DNA from 2 places in the Microbacterium sp. S308A+ genome. Region 2 is predicted to be linked to the other one. Evidence: predicted binding sites of a transcription regulator. Region 2 holds the regulator's gene; the other holds the start of a gene.
What was found. Region 2 encodes HrcA, which represses chaperone genes, less so after heat shock. Its sites were predicted from a motif close to TTNGCACTCGNNNNNNNCGAGTGCNAA; they were not measured.
Positions count from the first base shown of each region.

Region 1: the regulator HrcA is predicted to act here: its motif matches at 5,275-5,301, upstream of groES (co-chaperone GroES).

Region 1 covers NZ_JBNAFT010000002.1:220,513-232,362, reverse strand. The annotation lists gene ACP15J_RS06905 (ABC transporter ATP-binding protein) at 1-555, shown strand, start outside; gene ACP15J_RS06900 (ABC transporter ATP-binding protein) at 552-1,322, shown strand; gene ACP15J_RS06895 (DnaJ domain-containing protein) at 1,348-2,268, opposite strand; gene ACP15J_RS06890 (ABC transporter substrate-binding protein) at 2,415-3,677, opposite strand; gene rarD (EamA family transporter RarD) at 3,800-4,726, opposite strand; gene groES (co-chaperone GroES) at 4,899-5,195, opposite strand; gene ACP15J_RS06875 (THUMP-like domain-containing protein) at 5,339-6,526, shown strand; gene ACP15J_RS06870 (hypothetical protein) at 6,656-7,054, opposite strand; gene tsaD (tRNA (adenosine(37)-N6)-threonylcarbamoyltransferase complex transferase subunit TsaD) at 7,051-8,139, opposite strand; gene rimI (ribosomal protein S18-alanine N-acetyltransferase) at 8,136-8,609, opposite strand; gene tsaB (tRNA (adenosine(37)-N6)-threonylcarbamoyltransferase complex dimerization subunit type 1 TsaB) at 8,606-9,226, opposite strand; gene tsaE (tRNA (adenosine(37)-N6)-threonylcarbamoyltransferase complex ATPase subunit type 1 TsaE) at 9,330-9,830, opposite strand; gene alr (alanine racemase) at 9,827-10,936, opposite strand; gene ACP15J_RS06840 (holo-ACP synthase) at 10,933-11,352, opposite strand; gene ACP15J_RS06835 (DUF559 domain-containing protein) at 11,613-11,850, shown strand, end outside.
Region 2 covers NZ_JBNAFT010000001.1:207,697-219,546, reverse strand. The annotation lists gene ACP15J_RS01030 (PhoH family protein) at 1-642, opposite strand, end outside; gene ACP15J_RS01025 (HIT domain-containing protein) at 683-1,030, opposite strand; gene ACP15J_RS01020 (16S rRNA (uracil(1498)-N(3))-methyltransferase) at 1,112-1,840, opposite strand; gene dnaJ (molecular chaperone DnaJ) at 1,843-2,946, opposite strand; gene hrcA (heat-inducible transcriptional repressor HrcA) at 2,996-4,030, opposite strand; gene ACP15J_RS01005 (hypothetical protein) at 4,079-4,270, shown strand; gene hemW (radical SAM family heme chaperone HemW) at 4,308-5,525, opposite strand; gene ACP15J_RS00995 (DUF1990 family protein) at 5,525-6,178, opposite strand; gene ACP15J_RS00990 (DUF1990 family protein) at 6,189-6,692, opposite strand; gene lepA (translation elongation factor 4) at 6,696-8,549, opposite strand; gene ACP15J_RS00980 (ABC transporter permease) at 8,850-9,833, shown strand; gene ACP15J_RS00975 (ABC transporter permease) at 9,835-10,755, shown strand; gene ACP15J_RS00970 (dipeptide ABC transporter ATP-binding protein) at 10,752-11,850, shown strand, end outside.

The sequences.
Region 1 (11,850 bases), on a different contig from region 2:
CCCTTCCTCTGGCGCGGACAGGATCGTGAGATCGAGCAGAGGGCGCGCGAGCTGCTCGTGCGCTTCAAGCTCGACGCGAAGGAGAAGGACTTCGCCGCCTCGCTCTCCGGAGGGCAGCGGAAGCTCCTCGAGATGGCACGGGCGCTGATGAGCGACCCCAGTCTGGTGATGCTGGACGAGCCGATGGCGGGCGTGAACCCCGCGCTGACGCAGTCGCTGCTCGACCACATCCTCGACCTCAAGGATCGCGGGATGACCGTGCTCTTCGTCGAGCACGACATGCACATGGTCCGGCACATCGCGGACTGGGTGGTCGTGATGGCCGAAGGTCGTGTGGTGGCCGAGGGCCCGCCGGAGACCGTGATGGACGACCCCGCGGTGGTCGACGCCTACCTCGGCGCGCATCAGGACGTGGACCTCGGTGCCGTCACCGGCCGGATCACCGTGCTCGACCCGGCCGAGGCGACGGCGACCCGCACCGTGATCGAGGCCGAGGTCGCGCAGGAGATCGCCGCGGAGGACGCCGGAGACGACATCGAGGAGGACCGCACATGACCGACGCGCCGCAGGCCGGTACCGCGCACGACCGCGCGGACGACGTGGTGGTGGAGCTGAAGGACGTCCACGCCGGCTACCTCCCTGGGGTCAACATCCTGAACGGGGCGAGCCTCATCGCCCGGCAGGGCGAGCTGATCGGCATCATCGGGCCCAATGGTGCGGGGAAGTCGACGCTTCTGAAGTCGATCTTCGGGATGGTCAACGTTCGCGAGGGAGAGATCACCGTGAAGGGCGAGAGCATCGTCGGGCTCAAGGCGGACAAGCTCGTCGCCCGTGGTGTGGCCTTCGTCCCTCAGACCAACAACGTGTTCCCCTCGCTGACGATCGCCGAGAACCTCCAGATGGGGCTCTACCAGCGGCCGAAGGCGTACGCCGAGCGGCTGGAGTTCGTCACCGGCATCTTCGCGGAGCTCGGCAAGCGCCTGAACCAGCGCGCGGGCTCGCTCTCCGGCGGCGAACGGCAGATGGTCGCCATGTCGCGAGCGCTGATGATGGATCCTTCGGTGCTCCTGCTCGACGAGCCGTCCGCGGGCCTCTCGCCCGTTCGCCAGGACGACGCCTTCATCCGGGTGTCCGACATCAACAAGGCCGGCGTGACGACGATCATGGTCGAGCAGAACGCCCGCCGCTGCCTGCAGATCTGCGACCGCGGCTACGTCCTCGACCAGGGCCGCGACGCCTATGAGGGGACGGGCCGCGACCTGCTGAACGACCCCAAGGTCATCGGCCTCTACCTCGGCACGCTCGGCCAGGACGCCGCCTAGCCGCGCCCTGCGGAGGGCGACGCGGCTAGGCGAAGCGGATGGCCTGCTGCAGGCGGGTCCTCATGTCGAACAGCTCGTTGCCTCCGACGGGTCGTCCTCCTGGCACACCGCCGCGGAGCATGGTCGCGAGAGCGCTGCGGCGGGTCACGACGATGGGCACTCCGCGGACCGTGCCGAGCGACACGGCCGCCTGGGCGAGCGCGTCGTCCGGGACCGCCACGACACCGCCGCCGAAGCGCACCCGCGTCGTCCGTGCCACAGCCCGCAGGCCGGTCAGAAGCACGGTCACGGGCGCTCGTGGCCCGACGTCCGGTCCGATGATCTCCCCGCCGCGGAAGCGGGCGATCCCGCCGAGGTCGAGCGAGCTCACCCCGTAGGCGCCGGTGGGGCCGAGCACGATGTGATCGAGCTTGTGTCCCTCCTCGCCGGCGTCGGACGGGCCCGTGGCGACGTCGTGCCATATCGTGAAGCCCATCCCGAGATCCGACACCGTGCGCGCCGTCTCCTCCTCGGCAAGGGCGTCGGCGAGCAGCCGGCGAAGCTCCTTGGGGACCTGTCGCACGAACGCGGGATCATACGGATCAGAGACCTCCGCGCCCGCCCACTCACGCGCCAGCGCGAGATACCTCCGCCGATGCCATCCGCCGGCGCGGCCGTACGAGGTCGCCCTGAGCCGTGACCCGGTGCGGGTCTCCGGCTCGTCCCACCCGCGCCACCGCTCCCCCGCGGCGAACCCGTGCCCGCTGTCGTAGGCGGCCCGCGCCTCGGGCGTGCCGATGAGCTCCCACGCCCGCTGCACCGCGACGAAGGAGAGGGCATCACCGCCGGTGTCGGGATGGGCGAGGCGAAGACGCAGGCGGTACGCCCGCCTGAGCTCCTCCTCCTCGGCGCCCGGGACGACACCGAGGACCTCATACGCAGACGCCGAGAGCGGGCTGTCGAACATCGGGCGCTCCTTTCGACGGCGCCTCCAGGCTAGCCGCTCGATCTTGCACCTGACACGGGCACTGCGGCAGAGACCGGGCATCCGCCCCGCGAACACAGCGGGAGGCGGCCCGGGCCTGCCCGGACCGCCTCCCGTCTCGCAGAGACCTACTTGATCCGCGTGTTGTTGTTGTCGGCGCCGTACTCGTAGACGCCGATCGCCGCACCCTTCGGGTCGTTCTTGTCGTCGAAAGTGATCTCGCCGGAGAGGCCGTCGTAGTCCGCAGTCCCGCCGTCGCCGATGATCTTCGCGCACTCGGCGAACGTGGTGCACTTCTCCCCGTCGCCGGTCCCGCCGGAGACCTCGCGCATCGTGGCCGCGATGTCCTTGCCCGTCGTCGATCCCGCCTTCAGGGCGGCGAGCGCGACGAGGATCACCGCGTCATAGGCCTCGGACGAATAGGTCACGTCGTTGATGGGCGGGTTGCCCTTCGCCGTCCAGACCTTGTTGAGCTGGTCCAGGAAGTCGTCCGGGAGCTTGGCTCCCGCGCGCGTCCCCTTCGAGCCCTCCAGCTTGACCGGCAGGCTGTCCTTGGCGTAGTTGGACAGGTTCCCGTCGACCATGTAGAGCTTGCCGGTGTTGATGCCCGCGTTGCCCAGGAGCGGCGCGATCGTCTTGAACTGCTCGTAGGAGACCACGGCGACGGCATCGGGCTTGGCCGCGGCGATGGTCTGGACCTGGGCGTCGAACTGCCCGTCGCCCTGGTTGTACGAGGCCTCCGCGACGACCGTGCCGCCGGTGCTCGTGAACGTGTCCTTGATCGCCTGGTACAGCCCGGTCCCATACGGGTCGTTCTGATAGATGATGCCGAGGGTCTTGTTGCCGTCCTCCGCGATCTGGTTGCCCAGGACCTCGCCCTGGAGCAGGTCGCTCGGCGCGGTGCGGAAGTACATCGGGTTGATCCCGGTGAAGTCCGGCGAGGTGTTGGAGGGCGAGATCGTGAGGATGCCGCTGCCGACGTTGCCGTCGAGGATGAGCTTGCTCACGCTCGACGAGGCGGCGCCCACGACGGCCGAGACACCCTCGCTCTGCAGCTTGGTGATCGAGGTCTCGTACGCCTTGTTGTCGAGATCGCCCTCGTCGGCGCTGCTGAGACCGATCGTGATCCCGGCCTTCGCGTCATTCACCTGGGAGACGGCCAGCTGCACGCCGGCCTCCATCGGCGCGCCCAGGAACGCGAGCGTTCCGGTGGACGGGAGAAGAGAGCCCAGTTTCAGGGTCAGGTCGGCCGCGGGCTTGCCTCCTCCCGACGTCTCGGACGGCGTCGTCCCGGGGTTTCCGCTGCAGCCGGCGATCACCAGTGCGGATGCGCTGACGAGCGCGATCCCGGTGAGCGCCTTGGCCACTCGCGAAGCCTTGAGTGCGTTCATGATGCTCCTTTGCGTGGCTGAACGTGGCCGTGCTTCTTCGGACGGCCACACTCGGTGCATCAACAGTAGTTCGCGGCGACAGAGGTTCCGGGTTTCGTTTGTCTCGGTGCGCTAACGATCCCTCACACGGGTTCGATGATCTCTTCCGCACGTCCCCGGCGCGTGGCGATCCCGAGGTCCAGGAGGAAGACCGCGATCGCGACCCACACGATCGCGAACCCGACCCAGCGTTCGAACGGCATGTCCTCACCGCGGAGCACCACCCCGACGACGAACTGCATGACAGGGGTGATGAACTGGATCATCCCGACGAGGGCGAGGGCGATGCGACGGGTTCCCGCGGCGAAGAGCAGCAGCGGCACCGCGGTCGCCACCCCCGCGAAGGCGAGGAGCACGGTGTGCAAAGGCCCGGAGGAGCCGAACGTGATCCCCCCGTCCGCGGCGACGAGAACCAGCTGCAGAACGGCGATCGGGACGAGCCAGAGAGACTCCAGCGTCAGCCCGCTCACGGCGTCGACAGCGGGGCCGATCTGCTTCTTGACCAGCCCGTAGACGCCGAAGGAGGCGGTGAGCGAGAGGGCGATCCACGGGAAGGACCCGTGCGCGAAGATGATCACCAGCACGGCCACCGCGGCGATCCCGATCGCTGCCCACTGCAGCGGCCGGAGCCGCTCGTGCAGCACGAAGACGCCGAGGAGCACCATCGCGATCGGGTTGATGAAATATCCGAGGCTCGTCTCGACGATGTTGCCCGAGAGGGTGGCCAGGATGAACACCTGCCAGTTGACGTAGATCAGCAGACCCGCGAGGGCCGTGAGGGCGAGCAGCCGCGGTTGACGGACGACGGCGCGCAATGCCGCCCATCCGCGCGTGACCGTGAGCAGGATCGCGCAGAAGACGAGCGACAGCAGGACCCGCCAGGCGACGAGCTCCCACGGTCCTGTCGGGGCGAGGAGGAGGAAGTAGAGCGGCAGGATCCCCCAGATCACGTAGGCCCCGACGGTGTAGGCGATGCCGGTGGTCTGGGTGCTGCGCGAGGGGGATGTCACCGCACAACCCTATTCCCGGGTGCGGACGCGGCGGGCAGGGCCAGACCCTGTTGGCAGGATCGCTCGCCTCTGTGGCCGGATCGCGATCGGCGGGACGCCGCGGGAGCGCGACGGAGACGACGGAAGGCCCGGTGCAGAAGCACCGGGCCTTCCGAGCGAGAGTGGGTGTCGTTCAGCGGACGACGACCGCGAGGACGTCACGGGCCGAGAGCACAAGGTACTCGTCGGCGCCGAACTTCACCTCGGTCCCGCCGTACTTGCTGTAGAGAACGCGGTCGCCGACGGCGACATCGAGCGGAACGCGGTTGCCGTTGTCGTCGATGCGGCCGGGGCCCACCGCCACGACCTCGCCCTCCTGGGGCTTCTCCTTGGCGGTGTCGGGGATGACCAGGCCACTCGCGGTGGTCTGCTCGGCCTCGACCTGCTTGATGACGATGCGGTCCTCGAGCGGCTTGATGGAAACCGACACGGTCTACCTCTTTCTTGACGGTTCAAAGACTCGTTAGCACCCTCAGCCTGAGAGTGCTAACCACAGTCTAGGCGCATGGCTGGCACTCCCGCAATGCGAGTGCCAATTCACGGCCTCGCCGCGTGCCTCCTAGGCTGGGTCCCGTGGAGATGGCCGAACTGACCGCGCTGCTCACGTCCGAGGGCCTGCGCCTGCTGGACTCCCTGGGCCCGGTCGAGACGACAGGTGCGGCCGCTGCCGCCGTCTCACGCCTCCGCGCCGCCGGGCACGGGCCCGACCTCGTCGCCGCGGTGGTCGGCCAGGCCCACCTGCGAGCCAAGGCCCGCGCCAAGTTCGGCGATTTCGCCGACCGGATGCTTTTCACCCGGGCGGGGCTCGAGCAGGCGACCCGTCTCGGCGTGGCCGCCCGGCACGCCGGCCGGATGCGGGCCGCCGGGATCGCACGTGTCGCCGACCTCGGCTGCGGGATCGGCGGAGACGCGCTCGCCTTCGCCGGCGCCGGGCTGGGCGTGACCGCGGTGGACGCCGACGAGGTCACCGCCGCGCTCGCCGCCTACAACCTCGCGCCCTTCGGGGACGACGTCGTCGTGCGCCACGGGATCGCGCAGGAGACGGACCTCTCCGCCGCCGACGCGGTGTGGCTGGACCCCGCCCGGCGCACGGCCGGGCACCGGGAGACCCGCCGTGTCTCCGCCGCCGACTACTCGCCCCCGCTGGACTGGGCCTTCGCTCTCGCAGCGAGCATGTCCGCCGGGATCAAGCTCGGCCCGGGGCACGACCGGGCCGCTCTGCCCGCCGACGCCGAGGCCCAGTGGGTGAGCGCGGACGGCAGCGTGGTCGAGCTCGTCCTGTGGTCGGGTGCGCTCGCCCGCCCCGGCGTGCGGCGCGCGGCCATGGTCGTGCGCGGCGAGGAGACTCACGAGCTCGTCGCGGCGTCGGACAGTCCCGACGCCGAGGTCCGCCCTCTTGCCGCCTACCTCCACGAGCCCGACGGCGCCGTGATCCGCGCCCGCCTCATCGGCGATCTCGCGCGGGGCATGGACGCCGGGATGCTCGACGAGAAGATCGCCTATCTCACCTCGGATGCGCCGTCGGAGAGCCCGCTCGCCGTCTCGTTCCGTGTGCGCGAGGTGCTTCCCCTGCATCCGAAGGCCATCAACGCCGTCCTCCGCGCCGCAGACGTCGGCACGGTGGAGATCAAGAAGCGGGGCGTCGACATCGACCCCTCCGCCTTCCGACGGAGGCTGACGCTGAAGGGAGCGACGGCCGCGACGCTCCTCCTCGTGCGAGCCGGCGAGAGGCGGCAGGCGATCCTCGCCGACCGCGTCTGATCCGGCCGGGCCTCAGAGCCGTCGGTTCTCGCCCTGGAGGTCCTGCAGGAGACCGCGCGGCGATCGCGGTGCCGTAGGCCGGTCCCCGAGTCCTCTCCGTCAGGGAGCGTCCGCGGAGGAGGGAGGACCTCAGGAGCCGAACAGGCCCGAACCGTATGCGGCCCACGCCAGCCAGCCCAGACTGTAGAGGCAGGAGACGAGGGCGAGCACGAGCGCCCAGAGCGACATGCCCCGGCTCTCGGCCGGGCGGCGGATCGAGAGGATCGCAGCGATCACGGCGAGGATCCCGAGCGGGATCCCCCAGCCGACGAAGAACGAGGCGACAAGAGCGACGACCGCGGCCAGGAGCGCCCATGGCGCCAGCCGCGCCTCCGGACGGGGTCGGAGCTCGCTGCCGTCGGACGGCGTCCAGGCGGCGTCCCGGACGAATGCCCCCTCGGCGACGTCAGAGCCGCTCTCGGGGCTCAGCGGCGTCGGCACGGTGGGCAGCCGGGCGAAACGCTCCGGCTGCGGGCCCTCCCCGCTCATCGTCCTGCTCCGGCCTGCACAGGCGCCGGCCCCTCATCCACCTGGATCTCCGTGACGGGGAGGGTCGAGTCCGCCCCGAAGGCGAGAGTCGAGGGCCGGCGTCCGGAGGAGATGAGCTCCGCTGCGAGGGCGGCGATCATCGCGCCGTTGTCGGTGCAGAGGCTCAGCGGAGGGATGCGCACGGTGATGCCCGCCGCCTCCGCTCTGGCGAGCGCCTGCTCCCGCAGACGCCGGTTGGCGATCACCCCTCCGCCCAGGAGCAGCCGCGGTACGCCCCGATCGGCGCAGGCGGCGATCGCCTTGGTCACCAGCACGTCCACGACGGCCTCGCGGAAGCTGGCCGCGACATCGGCGACGGGCACGGGATCGCCCGCCGCCTCGGCACGCTCGATCCACCGGGCCACCGCGGTCTTGAGGCCGGAGAAGGAGAAGTCATAACGATGGGCGGCAAGGTCGGAGGCGCGGGACAGCCCCCTCGGGAACGCGATCGCACGGGGGTCGCCGTCAGCGGCCACCCGGTCGATCTGCGGGCCGCCGGGATAGGGCAGCCCGAGGATCCGCGCGACCTTGTCGAACGCCTCGCCTGCTGCGTCGTCCACGGTCTCGCCGAGGAGCTCGACGTCGGTCGTGAGGTCGCGCACATGCAGCAGCGAGGTGTGGCCACCGCTCACGAGGAGGGCGATCGTGGGATACTCCAGCGGCGGGGCGTCGGGGTCGAGGATGTCTGCGGCGATGTGACCGACGAGGTGGTTGACCGCGTAGAGCGGCTTGTCGAGCGCGACCGCGAGGCCTTTGGCCGCTCCGATCCCGACCATGAGGGCTCCGGCGAGCCCCGGGCCGCTCGTGACCGCGATCGCATCGATGTCCGACATCTGCACCCGCGCCTCGGCGAGCGCCGCACGGATGGAGGGCTCCAGCGCCTCGAGGTGGGCGCGAGCGGCGACCTCGGGCACGACACCGCCGTACCGGGCGTGCTCGTCCATGCTGGAGGCGATCGTGTTGGACAGGAGCGTGCGCCCGCGGACGACCCCGATCCCGGTCTCGTCGCAGCTCGTCTCGATGCCGAGCACCAGCGGTCCCGTCACGCGGAGACCCCCTCCGTCTGGCGCGCGGGATCCAGCGCCACCTTCATCACGATCGCGTCCATGCCGTCGGGACGGTAGTACCGGGGCCGACGGCCGATCTCCTCGAAGCCCTCGGACGCATAGAGCGCGATCGCGGGCGCGTTGTCGGCACGGACGTCGAGGAAGACCTCCCGCGCGCCACGCTCCACGGCCACGGCGAGCAGGGCGCGCAGCATGCGCCGCCCGCGCCCCTCCCCCCGATGCGCCTCTTCGATGGCGATGGTCTGGATATCGGCGTCACGCGATCCGCGGACGGCGCGGAGGCCCGCATAGCCGACCAGCACGCCGTCCTCGTCGTCGACGACGTAGTGCCCGTGCGTGCCGGCGAGCTCAGCCGCCATCGACTGCGGACTCCATGCGTCGCCCGGGAAGGCCGCGTGCTCGAGAGCCATGATCCCCTCCAGGTCGGCGACGGTGGCTCTGCGGATCATACGCCGACCCGCTTCGGCGAGACGGGCGGACGTGCGTCCGGCGCCCGGAGGTACAAGGGCTCGGGCCCGGCGAGCTCCCGGCCGGCGGCGATCGCCCTGCGCCCCACGCGTGCGAGGGCGGCCGCGGAGAGGATCTCGGGCTCATGGCGGGGGATGCCGCTGAGTCGCGACTCGACCTCGCTGCGGGGGACGAGCACGGTCTCGACCACGGCGTGCGGGATGCCGTCGAGGTCCACGCCCTCGTACACGGTGACCGCCGCCTCTCGGCGCCGCGCGTCGGTGACGATCGCGAACGCTCCCGCCGGTCTCTCGCCCTCGATCACCGCGAGCGCCGCTCCGGCATGGCTGGGCACCCCGATCACCGGGATGCCGCGGCCCAGGGCGAACGCCCGCGCCGCGGCGATCCCGATCCGAAGACCGGTGAAGGGACCGGGCCCCATGCCGGCGACGACGTGGGTGACGGGAGGGTCCTCCGCGCCGAGCACCTCGCGAAGGAGGTCGCCGATCGCCTCGGCATGACCGAGCGTCCCCGGCCGGGCGACGTCAGCGAGTGCGTCGCCGTCCGTTCCGAGGACGGCGACGGCCGAGCCCAGGGACGTGTCGACGGCGAGAATCACCTCTCCAGGGTAGCCGCCGGGCGGCTGGACAGGCGCCCAGGGGTGCGGCGGCGCAGGGGCGCAGGCCAAACGCCCGCTCACAGGAGGGCGGGCACCACCGCGGCTAACCGGAGGCCGAGGAGAGGCGGCGGATCGTCACGATCCGCGGCGCGTCCGCGTCCAGCTCGTCGTCGGGGAGGCCGGCCTCGTCCTCTTCCGCGCCGACGGGCCGTTCGACCTCGACATCCCACCAGACCTCGGCGAGGCCCTCGGCGAGCCCCCGCCCCCACTCGACGACCACGACCGAGCGCTCGACGTCCACGTCGAGGTCATCGAGCTCCGCCGACGACCCCAGCCGGTACGCGTCCATGTGGACGAGCGGAGGGCCGTCCCCGAGCGAGGGATGGGTACGGGCGAGCACGAAGGTCGGGCTCTGCACCGGCCCGCGCACGCCGAGCCCCTCCGCGAGGCCACGGGTGAAGGTGGTCTTCCCCGCCCCGAGCGGTCCGGTGAGCACCAGGACGTCGCCCGCGACGAGGCTGCCGCCGATCGCACGGCCGAAGTCCGCCATGGCCTCGGCGGTCGGGATCTCGCGTGCGCCGAGGAGCGCCTCCGGCACGCTCACGAGACGGTCCGTCGCGGGACTCGCGGCCCGATCCGGGTCACGATCTCGTAGTTGATCGTGCCCGCGGCGTCCGCCCACTCCGTCGCCGACGGGTGCCCGAGCGTCGGATCTCCGAACAGCACCGCCTCATCGCCGACCGAGACGGCGTGATCGCCCACGTCCACGACGAACTGGTCCATGGCGATCCGGCCGGCCACGGCGAACCGCCTGCCGCCGATCATGACCGGCCCCCGCCCCGACGCCTGCCGCGGAATGCCATCGGCGTAGCCGAGCGGCACGAGCGCGAGGGTCGTCTCACGCTCGGCACGGTACGCGTAGTCGTAGGACACCCCGGTCCCGCCGGGGACGCGCCGGACGGCGGCGACCGCGGCGCGCAGGGTCATCGCGGGCCGCAGCCCGAGATCGGCCGAGCTGCGGTCCGCGAACGGCGACAGGCCGTAGAGGCCGATCCCTATCCGCACCGCGTCGAGTCGTGTCTCCGGCCGGTCGATCGCCGCCGCGGTCGCGGCGAGGTGCCGGATCTCCGGCCGCACCCCGGCCGCATCGGCCTCGGCGCACGCATGCTCGAACACGGCGAGCGCCGCGTGGTCGTCTTCCGGCGAGGCGTTGGAGAGGTGGCTGAACAGGCCGATGACCCGGATACGGCCGATCCGCTCCAGGCGTGCCGCCTCGGCGAAGACGCGTCCCCGATCCGCCGGGGTCACCCCGTTGCGGGACAGGCCCGTGTCGATCTTGAGGTGCACGCCGAGCGGGCTGTCCACCCCCGCGGCCGCTGCGGCGGCCTCCAGCTGGTCGAAGGACGAGACGGCGACCTCGATCCCCGCCTCGGCCGCGTCGTCGAAGCGGCGGTGCGGAGCGTGGAGCCACGCCATCAGCGGCCCGTTCACCCCGGCTCGTCGCAGCTCCAGCCCCTCCTCGATCGTCGCGACGCCAACACGCGCCGCGCCCCCGGCTCGGGCGGCGACGGCCACCGCCGCGGCGCCGTGTCCGTATCCGCCGGCCTTGACCACCGCGATGACCTCGGTGCCGGTCAGGCGGCGGAGGTGACGGATGTTGTCGCTGACGGCGTCGAGGTCGATCGTCGCCTCGCGGAAGGGGACGCTCATGGGGACTCCTCGGAGAGGGGGACGTCGATGGAGGGAACGGGGGCGGACGTCGCCGGGGAGACGGGAAGGCCCTCTGCCACGACGAAGGCGGTGGCGAGCCCCGCGTCGTGGCTCATCGTGAGGTGCACCTTGTCGATGCCTCGTCCGCGCACGACAGCGGCGGTCGACCCGGACAGGACGAAATGCGGACGCCCCGAGGGCTCCGAGGCGATCTCGATCTCGGTCCAGTGCACGCCGTCGGAACCGCCGAGCGCCTTGATCAACGCCTCCTTGGCCGCGTATCGGGCGGCCAGCGAAGGCATCCGCATCCCCCGCTCCGAGGGAGCGAACAAGCGCTCCATGAGCCTGGGCGTGCGCGTGATCGTGCGCTCGAACCGCGGGACGTCCACGATGTCGATACCGGTGCCGATGATCACCGTCTCAGCCTACCGGCGCCTCACCCCGTGCTCCCGGGGCCCGCCCGCCCCGCTCGCGCTGGCACGCGCCCGAGGCCCCCGGCGTGCCAACCAGCTGCATGACTGTTCGCCACATGGCGGAAGATCCCGAAAGCACCCCTCCGCCATGCGGGCAGCCCTCAGCCATCTGCGCCTCCTCCACGGAAGGACGCGAAGGCGCTCTTCTCCACCGATCCTGGGACCGGCTCAGAGGGCGATCGTCTCCCGGGACAGGATGTCGCATGCTGACCTTGCACTCGATCCTCCGATCCCGCGGAGGCGTCACCCGCGGGACCGACCTGTCTCGTATCGGATGGACGCGTGACGCCCTTTCCGCTGCCGTGCGCCGTGGAGAGGTCCACCGCGTCCGCCCCGGCGTCTTCTCCCTGCCCGACGCCGATCGCGACGTCATCGCCGCTGCTGCCCACGGCGGCGCGTTGACGTGCGCGCGGGCGCTGCGGTTCCACGAGGTGTGGACGC
Region 2 (11,850 bases):
CATGTAGGCGAGAGGCGCGACCTCGATCGTGCCCGTCGCCATGAGGCGCGGCACGATCTCCGGATCCATCATCTCGTTCAGCGCGTCGTAGAGCGGACGCAGATACGGGTCGATCTTGTCGGTGAGCGTGCCGGGGAGGAAGCCGAGGCGCTCCCCTGCCTCGACGGCCGGGCGGGTGAGGATGATCCGCTCCACGTCCTTGCGCTGGAGCGCCTGGACCGCCTTCGCCATCGCGAGGTAGGTCTTTCCCGTGCCGGCGGGACCGATGCCGAACACGATGGTGTTCTCCTCGATCGCGTCGACATACTCCTTCTGCCCGAGCGTCTTGGGCCTGATCACGCGTCCTCGGGAGGAGAGGATCGCTTCACCGAGCACCTCGCTCGGGCGCGGTCCGTCATCGCGCCGGAGGAGGCGGGCAGAGCTGGAGACGTCGCCGGGCAGGAGGTCGTGGCCGGCCTTGGTCATCGCCAGCAGCTCCTCGACAAGAGCCTTCGCGGCGGCCACCGGACCGGCGTCCCCGCGCAGGGTGATCTCGTTGCCTCGCACGAGCACCTCGACCGCAGGGTGCTCCCTCTCCAGCACGCGGAGCAGACGATCCTGCGGGCCGAGCAACTGCACCATGGCCACGCCGTCGGCGTGCATGCGTTCGATGACGGGCGCACCGCCCCTGTCGTTCTCCCTGTCAGAAGCCAACGAGCTTGTTCTCCTCGATGTTGCCGAGCACGTGAGCGTGCACGTGGAAGACGGATTGTGCGACGCTGGCGCCGTTGTTGAAGATCAGACGATACTCCCCGTTGGCGTGCTCGACCGCGATCCGCTTCGCGGCTGCGACGATCTCGGCGAGCAGGGACGGGTCGCCCGCGGCGAGCTCGGTCACGTCCTTGTAGTCCTCGGTCTTCGGGATCACGAGCGCGTGCAGCGGCGCCTGCGGGGCGATGTCCCGGATGGCGAACACCCGGTCCGTGTCGAGCAGGACCTCACCGGGGATGTCCCCGGTGAGGATGCGCGTGAAGATCGAAGGATCTGACATGCGTTCCATCCTAGCGATCGCGCCGATTCCGACAGGGCGGAGAACGCCGTCAGCGCCTGGCCCCGCTCGCCGGCGCGCACGTCACCAGCGGCCCCGGAGCACGTTGAGGGCGGCAAGGGCAGCGGGACCCGCCGTCGAGGTGCGCAGGACGGTCTCACCGAGCAGCATGCGCTCGGCGCCTGCGGCCGAGAGCCGCTCAAGCTCCTCGGTCGCGATGCCGCCCTCCGGCCCGACGACGAGCACGACGTCGCGCCCGTCGTCCTGCAGCGTGCTCACACGTGTCGTCGCGGCGGGATCGAGGACGAGGACCCGCTGCGATGCCGCACGACTGGCGATGTCCGCCGTGGTCTCGACGGCCGAGACCTCTGGCACCCAGGCGCGATGCGCCTGCTTCGCCGCCTCCCGGACGATCGTCGCCCAGCGCTCGCGACCCTTCGCCGCCTTCGTCCCGTCCCACCGGGAGACGCTGCGTGCGGCCTGCCAGGGAACGATCTCGTCCACGCCGAGCTCGCACGCCGCCTGCACCGCCCGCTCGTCCCTGTCGCCCTTCGCGAGCGCCTGGACGAGAATGACCCTCGATGTCGGCGCCGGGCGCAGCTCACGGGTCTCGACACGGACAGCCACGCTCCCCGGCCCCGTCGTCTCCACGACGCCGCCGAGCCAGACTCCACCTCCGTCGCCGAGAGTCACCCGCTCTCCCGCCCGTACCCGCCGCACGACCGCGGCGTGCCTCGCTTCGGCACCGCCCAAGGTGACGACGTCCCCCGGCTCTGCCCCGGCCGCGTCCGCCGTGAGGAAGTGCAGCGCCACGATCAGCCGTTCCGGAACCGGTCGCGCAGCTTGGAGAAGAGCCCCTGGTGGAACTCGGCGAGCTTGGGCGCGGGCGCCTTGGCTCGCTTCGCGAAGTCCTCGATGAGAGCGCGCTGCTTGCCGTCGATCCGTGTCGGAGTGACCACCTGGACCCCCACGCGAAGGTCGCCGCGCTGACTGCCGCGCAGCGGGGTGATACCACGGCCCTTGATGGTCAGCACGTCTCCGGACTGCACGCCGGGACGGATCTCCAGGTCGACCGCGCCGTCGAGCGCGTCGATCTGAGCGGAGGTGCCGAGGACGGCATCGGTCATGGCGACCTCGAGCGTGGCCAGCAGGTCGTCGCCGTCACGGCTGAAGGACGGATGCGGGGCGACGGTCACCTCGACGTAGAGGTCGCCGTTCGGACCACCGGCTCGGCCGACCTCGCCGGAGCCGGGGAGCTGCAGGCGGAGACCGGTCTCGACTCCCGCCGGGATGTCCAGCCCCACCGTCCGCCGCGAACGGACCCGTCCTTGGCCACCGCAGGTCGCGCACGGGTACGGGATCGTCGTGCCGTAGCCCTCGCAGGATCCGCACGGCTGCGTGGTGACCACGGTGCCCAGAAGGCTCCGCACCTGCTGCTGGACATGGCCGGAGCCTCCGCAGATGTCACAGGTGACCGGCGAGGTCCCCTCCTGGCAGCACGAGCCATGGCAGGTCTCGCAGAGAACGGCCGTGTCCACCTCGATGTCACGGTGCACCCCGAAGACGACGTCGTCGAGATCGAGCGTGATGCGCACGAGGGCGTCCTGTCCACGCTCTCGACGTGAGCGCGGACGGGCCGAACGTCCGCCCCCGCCTCCGAAGAACGTCTCGAAGATGTCGCCGAAACCGCCGAAGCCCCCGAAGCCGCCGCTCTCGTCCCCGCCCATGTCGTATCGACGGCGCGACTCGGGGTCGCTCAGGACATCGTAGGCATGGGTCACGAGCTTGAAACGCTCCGCGGCCTCCTCGCTCGGATTCACATCGGGATGGAGCTGTCGCGCCAGTCGACGGTAGGCCTTCTTGATCTCGTCCTCGCTCGCCTCGCGCGAGACGCCCAGGACTTCGTAGTGGTCCGCCACAGTCACCTTTCCTTCGCCGGCGTCTCCCGCGCCGGCCTCCGCGCACCGCTCAGCGGCCCGCCTCGTCCTCGTCGAGCAACCGCGACAGGTAGCGGGCCACCGCCCGCGCCGCGGCGAGATTGCTCGGATAGTCCATGCGCGTCGGCCCCATGACGCCCACGCGTGCCGTCCCGCTGGGGGTGACGTAGTTGCTCGCCACGATTGAGGCCTCCGGGATGCCGAACGCCTCGTTCTCCGCACCGATGCTCGCCGCCAGTCCCTGCTCGTCCGTGACCATCTCGCTCATCAGACGCAGGAGCGTCACCTGCTCCTCGATGGCCTCGAGAAGCGGGTGGATACTGCCCCGGAAGTCGTGCTCACGACGGGCGAGGGTCGCGGCCCCCGCCATCACCAGCCGTTCCTGACGGAACTCCTCCAGCTCCTCCTTGATCGCTCGACATGCACATGTCTGCGCCAACGCCAGCGCGGTCCCCTCCGGAGCGTCCTGCAGTTCGTCGATTCGCTCGAGCCCTCGGCGCACCGACCGTCCCACGAGCAGAACGGTCATTCGCGCACGCAACGCGGCGAGCTCGGCCTCGCCGAGGTCGAGCGGCAGCGGGATGAGACGCTGCGAGACGCCGCCGGCATCGGTGACGAGCACGGCGAGCAGCCGGTTCGGGGCAAGAGCGACGAGCTCCACATGCGTGACGTGGGCACGGGCGAAGGAGGGGTACTGGGCCAGCGCGACCTGGCCCGTCAGCCGAGTGAGCACCCGAACCGTGCGCACCATCAGGTCGTCGAGATCGGCTGGATCCGTCAGGAACGCGGTGATCGCACTCCGCTGCGCGGTCGAGAGCGGGCGGAGCTGCGCGAGATGGTCGACGAAGACGCGATAGCCCTTGTCGGTCGGCACCCGTCCCGATGACGTGTGCGGAGCCGCGATGAGCTCCTCGTCCTCGAGCTGAGCCATGTCGTTGCGGATGGTCGCGGCCGAGACGCCGAACGCATGGCGCTCGACGATGGACTTGCTCCCGACCGGCTCGTTCGTCTCGACGAAGTCCTCGACGATCGCGCGGAGGACCTGGAGACCCCGTTCGGTGACCATCTCGCCTCCTCTGCTCGCCGGACCGCGACGTTTCCTGTCGATGACAGATTGGCACTCCATCCTGTCGAGTGCCAATTCTACCGGTCTCCGACGGGGACGCGCCCGCCCTTCTCCCGGTTCATCCGCAGCGGCGAGCTCGGCTGGCCATGTTTCGACGACGCCCTCTCGATCCGGCTGTTCGGCAACGAGACCGCGACCGTCCCGCGACGCCGGACGACGAGCCTCGAGCTGCTGCCCTGATCCTGATCCTGATCCTGATCCGAGATCGGGCGATGACTCAGTCGGTGAGGGTGCGGACGACCGCGTCGGCGAGGAGACGACCCCGCAGGGTCAGGACGATCCGCCCTCGCAGGGCTTCCGTCCCGATGACGAGACCGTCCGCGATGAGTCCGGCGACACGGCCACGGGCTGTGTCGGGCAGCGCGTCGAGCGGAAGCCCTTCCGCCATGCGAGACCGGAGAAGAACCCTTTCGAGTGCGCGGGCCGACGGCGCAGGACGCTCGGTGCCTGCTGCCGGGGAGTCGCCTGCTCCCAGCCGCGCCGCGTATGCCGCCGGATGCTTCACGTTCCACCACCGCAGGCCGGCGATGTGGCTGTGCGCCCCCGGACCGAAACCCCACCAGTCCGTCCCTCGCCAGTAGGCCATGTTGTGCTGTGAACGCTGAGCAGGCGTCCGTGCCCAGTTGCTCACCTCGTACCAGTCGAACCCTGCGCCGGCGAGCACGGCGTCGGCGAGCTCGTACATGTCGGCCTGCAGGTCGTCGTCGGGGGCGGGGACCTCACCGCGCCTGATCTGACGTGCGAGCTTCGTCCCCTCCTCGATGATCAGGGCATACGCCGACACATGGTCGGGGGCGAGAGCGACCGCGGCGTCGAGCGATTCCTGCCAGTCCGCGAGGCTCTCTCCCGGAGCGCCGTAGATGAGGTCCACGCTCACCGCGAGCCCCGCGTCACGTGCCGCAGACACCGCTCCGCGGACGTTCTCCGGGCGATGCGTGCGATCCAGCGCGGCGAGCACCGACGGCACCGCGGACTGCATCCCGACGGAGAGGCGCGTCACCCCTGAACGCGCCAGCTCGTCTGCGACCAACGGGGTCACGGTGTCCGGGTTCGCCTCCACCGTCACCTCCGCCCCCTCGCGGATGCCGAACGCGTCGATCGCACCCTTCAGCATCCGGGCCAAGTCGCCTGGGGGCAGCAGAGTCGGGGTGCCACCGCCGAAGAACACCGTGTCGAGCGGGCGGAGTGCACCGCGCTCCGCGAGCACGTCGCGGGCGATCGCGATCTCCGAGAGCAGCGTGTCCGCGTACTCGTCCTGGCTCGCCCCGCGCAGCTCCGAGGAGGTGTAGGTGTTGAAGTCGCAGTATCCGCAGCGGACCCGGCAGAAAGGCACGTGCAGATAGGCCGAGAACGGCGCGGTGATGTCGACGAACAGGTCCTCGGGCAGACGCCCGTCGCGCGGAGCGGGATCCCCCGACGGAAGGGACCCGGCCATCAGGCGGGGGTCGCGTAGAGCGGAGAGATCCCCCGCAGGTAACGGGCGAAGAGCTCCCTGCGCCGGCGACGGACCAGAGCCGGCAGCACCCGGTACAGGAGCGTGTTGGGCGCGTCGAAGGCACGGACGGTGAACCAGACCTCGTCCGACTCCTCGCGCCAGTCGACGTCGAACGACTCCTCGCCGCTCACCACCGAGCCGCCCACGGTTCCCAGCACGAAGCCGACCCGACGTGCCTCCTCGCTCACCGAGATCACACGCAGCTCTGCGTCCGCGTTGAAACCGGCGACCCTGCCGCGGACGCGCAGCGTCATCCCCGCGCCGGCGAAGGGAGTGCCCTCGCCATCGGTACGCTGCTCGATCGCGCTCTTGCTCGGAGCGATCGGCGTTCCCTCCGCGTCGAAGCTGACCCCTGCATACCCGGGACCCGAGGCCGGCCGCAGATCCTCGAGCTGGAGACCGGCCGCGCGCTGCGCGGTCCAGGAGAGCAAGGCGTCGCTCGCGGTGCGAAAACGCTCCTCACCGCTGCCGATACGCCAAGACTGCTCAGCGGGGATGCTCCGCTCCGGCGGATACTGCATGAGATCCGGGGCATGAGTGGCCCCGACCGCGGCGTAGTCCACCGTGCCTTCTCGGAATGTCCCGCGACGCATGCGTTCCACCCTACTGTCCCTTCCTTGACGAGACGGCAAAGCTTCCCTCCGAGACGGCCGTCACCTCGCGCAGGTATCCCGCCATCGTCCGCCGCTGCATCGCCCTCAGCAACGGGCCGAGGAGCCGCCACATCGGTGAGGCGGGACACGACAACGATCGAGCGGTGAACAGGCCGTCCTCCGTCAGCTCGAAGGACTCCTCCCCGTAGAGCGGATGCCCCCGGCGCGTCTCGTACCCGAAGCCCGCCTCACCCGCCCAGACCACGCGCACCGGCTCACGGAACAGGATGCCGAGCACCCGGAGGGAGAGCATTCCCTCCGCGTCCGGCGTCGGCTGTCCGGCTGGTGCCCCGAAGCCGACCCGCCGTTTGAGCTCCCAGGACGAGACCAGCTCGGCGACGGCGGCCCGTCGGTGCGGCGGGACGGGTGTCGACACCTCGTGCGTCCGCATCCCGGTAGGCGGATCGAGGATCGGCATCCGCGTCGTCCCGCGCCCGTACGCCGGGAGGCGCATGAGCTACTTCTTGTCCTTGCCTTCGACGTCGCCGGACAGCGCGGCGATGAACGCCTCCTGGGGGACCTCCACGCGGCCGACCATCTTCATGCGCTTCTTGCCTTCCTTCTGCTTCTCCAGGAGCTTGCGCTTTCGGGTGATGTCGCCGCCGTAGCACTTGGCGAGCACGTCCTTGCGGATCGCGCGGATCGTCTCTCGCGCGATGATCCTGGCACCGATCGCGGCCTGGATCGGCACCTCGAACTGCTGCCGAGGGATGAGCTTGCGCAGCCGCTCGGCCATCATCGTGCCGTAGCTGTAGGCCTTGTCACGATGCACGATCGAGCTGAAGGCGTCGACCTTCTCACCCTGGAGCAGGATGTCGACCTTGACGAGGTCGGCCTCCTGGGAGCCCGCGGGCTCGTAGTCGAGCGACGCGTACCCCTGTGTCTTCGACTTCAGCTGGTCGAAGAAGTCGAAGACGATCTCGCCCAGTGGAATGTTGTAGCGCAGTTCCACACGCTCCTCGGAGAAGTACTCCATGCCCAGGAGCGACCCGCGGCGAGACTGGCAGAGCTCCATCACCGTTCCCACGTAATCCTTCGGGAGGAGGATCGCTGCCTTGACCATCGGCTCGGAGACGGAGCCGATACGGCCGTCCGGGTACTCGCTCGGGTTCGTGACCGTGACGGTCTCGCCGGTGTCGGACGTGAGCACCTCGTAGATCACGCTCGGCGCCGTCGTGATGAGGTCGAGGCCGAACTCCCGCGACAGGCGCTCGGTGATGATCTCCAGGTGCAGAAGGCCGAGGAAGCCGCAGCGGAAGCCGAACCCGAGGGCGACCGAGGTCTCCGGCTCGTACTGCAGGGACGCGTCCGAGAGCTTGAGCTTGTCGAGCGCCTCGCGAAGCTCCGCGTAGTCGCTGCCGTCGATCGGATAGATGCCGGAGAAGACCATGGGCTTCGGGTCGGTATAGCCCGCCAGCGCCTCGGCCGCAGGCTTGCGGGCGTTCGTGACGGTGTCGCCGACCTTCGACTGGCGCACGTCCTTCACCCCGGTGATGAGGTAGCCGACCTCGCCCACGCCGAGTCCCTTGGTCGGGGTGGGCTCTGGGCTCGACACGCCGATCTCGAGCAGCTCGTGGTTGGCGCCGGTGGACATCATCTGGATCCGCTCGCGCGGTTCCAGCTTGCCGTCGACCATCCGGACATACGTGACGACGCCGCGATAGGCGTCATAGACGGAGTCGAAGATCATCGCCCGCGCGGGCGCGTCCGCGTCTCCGGTCGGACCGGGGATCTCCTGCACGAGGCGATCGAGCAGGTCCTCGACACCGGCCCCCGTCTTGCCGGACACACGCAGCACGTCCTCCGGTCTCCCCCCGATGAGGTCCGCAAGCTCCTTCGCATACTTCTCCGGCTCCGCCGCGGGCAGATCGATCTTGTTCAGGACCGGGATGATCGTGAGGTCGTTCTCCAGCGCCAGATAGAGGTTCGCCAGCGTCTGCGCCTCGATTCCCTGCGCCGCGTCCACGAGGAGGATCGCGCCCTCGCAGGCGGCGAGCGAGCGCGACACCTCGTAGGTGAAGTCGACGTGCCCCGGAGTGTCGATCATGTTCAAGGCGAAGGTCTCGCCCTCGATCTGCCAGGGCATCCGGACCGCCTGGCTCTTGATGGTGATGCCGCGCTCGCGCTCGATGTCCATCCGGTCGAGGTACTGCGCCCTCATGTCGCGCTCTGCGACCACCCCGGTGATCTGGAGCATGCGGTCGGCAAGGGTCGACTTGCCGTGGTCGATGTGAGCGATGATGCAGAAGTTCCGGATCTGCGCCGGCGGCGTCGCGGCAGGCTGAAGCGGAGTGAGGGCGCGTGGTGACATGTCCGGACGATTCTACGGGAGCGATCGAGGATTCCCGGTGCCCTCGCCTCCCCCTCGCCCGATGCGCCCCGGCGGTCGAGGGATCGGATGAGGTCTCCCTAACCCGCGCTCGTCCGGCCGCGGTGATAGTCTCGCGACGTTGCCACGTCGGGACTCGGTTCCTCAAGAGATGGGCTTCCGTCTCACGGGACTCGCTTCCGCCCGCTTCACCACCGCGGGTCGATGATGTTTGAATGACGTCGGACCCAGCGTTGCGTCGGAGACCCCGTGCGGCGTCTGTGAAAGAGAAAGAACACCATCTTGATCAAGTACCTGCTCCGCCGTCTCCTCGGCTGGCTCCTCATGATCGCGGTGGCGACCAATCTGACCTACTTCCTTGCGTGGTCCTTCCTCGATCCGCGCAGCAACTATGTGGGACGTCGCCCCCCGCTCACCCAGGACGAGATCTCCAACGTCCTCGAGCCCCGCAACCTCAGCGACTCCGTCCCGCTTCTCCAACGCTGGTGGACGTGGCTCACCGACATCGTCCTGCACTGGGACTGGGGGGTGAGCCCGGTCGGCCAATCCGTCAACGAGCAGATCTCCTACCGTATGTGGGTCTCGGCGGAGCTCGTGCTCGGGGCGACCATCATCGCCGCCGTCCTCGGCATCGCCCTCGGCGTCTACACGGCGTCTCGGCAGTATCGGCTCGGCGACCGCATCGGTCAGGCCACCTCCATCATCACGATGAACATCAACATCGTCGTCGCGGCCCTCGGCATCGTCCTCCTCGCGATCGGGTTCAACGACCTGGTCGGCGCCAGGGTCTTCTACGTCACCGGGGCCAGCAGCGACGATGTCGAAGGGTTCTTCCCCACTCTCCTCGACAAGCTGCAGCATCTCACGCTCCCGACGATCGCCCTCGTCGTCGTCAGCTACGCGAGCTATCACTTCCTCCAGCGCTCGCTCCTGCTCGACAACATCAAGGCCGACTACGTGCGCACGGCGCGTGCGAAGGGCCTCACAAAGCAGCAGGCCATCCGCAGGCACGCTCTGCGCACGTCGCTCATCCCCGTCGCGACCCAGCTCGCCTTCAGCATCCCCGCCGTCTTCACCGGTGCGATCCTCACCGAGTCGATCTTCGGCTGGCACGGGATGGGTCGGTATTTCATCGACACCATCAGCAAGAACGACATCCACGGCGTCGTGGCGGTCGCCGCCTTCGGCGCCGTGCTGACCGCGATCGGCGCCATCCTGTCCGACATCGCCGTCGTGGTCCTGGACCCGCGAGTGAGGGTGAGCTGACATGAGCGCCACATCCATCCAGCCGCCCGTCGGCCCCGACACGACGGCCGCCCGCCTCCCTCGCAGGCGGATGTCGACGTTCGAGCTGTACTACCGCCGTTTCATGCGCAACAAGCCGGCGGTCGTCGGCGTGGTCATCTTCCTCCTTCTGGTGCTTTTCTCGATCGTCGGCCCTCTCGTCGCACGGTACGACCACGTCTACCTCGACTTCCTGAACCTGGGGACGCCGCCGTCCGCAGACCACTGGTTCGGGACGACGACCGCCGGCAACGACCTCTTCGCACAGGTCGCGGTAGGAACTCAGCGATCGCTGATGATCGCTCTGACGGTGTCGATCGGAACCACTGTGATCTCGGCGGTGGTCGGGACCGCCGCGGCGTACTTCGGCGGCTTCACGGAGCGGATCGCTCTTGTCGTCATCCACTTCTTCATGGTCGTGCCGACCTTCCTCATTCTCGCGCTGGTCTCCAACAGCGCCGGAGGCGATTGGCGGATCATCTCGCTCGTGATGATCTTCACGAGCTGGTTCTTCCCCGCACGAGTGATCTGGACCATGGCCCTCTCCCTGCGCGAGCGCGAGTACGTCCACGCGGCGCGGTACATGGGTGTCCCCGGCATGAGGATCGTCCTGCGGCACCTCCTTCCGAACATCGGGTCGCTCCTCGTGATCAACTTCACCCTCGGCGTCGTCACGGCCGTCATGGCCGAGACCGGCCTCTCCTTCATCGGCTTCGGCGTGAAGATCCCCGACGTCTCGCTCGGATCGCTGATCGGAACCGGCGCGAACACGATCACCAGCGCGCCGTGGCTGTTCTACTTCCCCGCCGCAGCGCTCACGCTCCTCACCGTCTCGATGGCGCTCATCGCCGACGGCCTGCGCGACGCCCTCGACCCCACCTCGGCGGCAGGAGGCCGCGCATGACCGCTCCCCTGCTCTCCGTTCGAGACCTCAAGGTCAGCTTCGCCTCCGAAGCGGGCCGCGTGGACGCCGTCCGCGGCGTGTCCTTCGACCTTGCCCCTGGCCGCACGCTCGGCATCGTGGGCGAGTCAGGCTCGGGGAAGTCCGTGACCTCGCTCGCGATCATGGGGCTCCTCGACGACAACGCCAGAGTCACCGGATCGATCATGTTCGACGGGCAGGAGCTCGTCGGCAAGACAGACCGGCAGATGTCGGCGCTACGAGGCAACGGCATCGCGATGATCTTCCAGGATCCGCTCACCTCACTGACACCGGTCTTCACGATCGGCGACCAGCTCATCGAAGCGCTGACCGTGCACAAGAGCATGTCGCAGGCCGAGGCCACGGCCCGCGCGATCGAGTTGCTGACGCTCGTCGGGATCCCCAGCCCGGAACGACGGATGAGGTCCTTCCCGCACGAGTTCTCCGGCGGCATGCGTCAGCGCGTCGTTATCGCGATCGCGATGGCCAACGACCCGAAGCTCATCATCGCCGACGAGCCCACCACTGCTCTCGACGTGACGATCCAGGCTCAGATCCTCGATCTCATCGGCACCGCACAGCGCGAGACCGGCGCCGCAGTCGTCATGATCACGCACGACATGGGCGTCGTCGCCAAGACAGCCGACGACGTGCTCGTGATGTACGCGGGTCGGCCGGTCGAGCAGGCGCCGGTGAGGGAGGTCTTCCATCAGACGCGCATGCCGTACTCGATCGGGCTCCTGGGCGCGATCCCCCGCATCGACAAGGCCGAGAAGGAGCCGCTCGTCCCGATCAAGGGCGCCCCTCCGCTCCTCATCGGTCTCCCGGACGCATGTCCTTTCGCAAACCGCTGCCCCATCGCGGTCGAGGCCTGCAGGAACGGCGAGCCCCCGCTGCGGCCCGTCGACACCGGCGGAGGCGACGCACATCTCGTCGCCTGCATCCGCGCGGACGAGATCGAGGACGGCCTCATCGGCGGAGCGCCGGTGTATCCGGTCCCGGAGATCCCGGTCGCGGCGATCGAGAGCGTGCCTCGCGCGGAGCGTCCCGTGACCCTCGACGTGCAGAACATGCGCA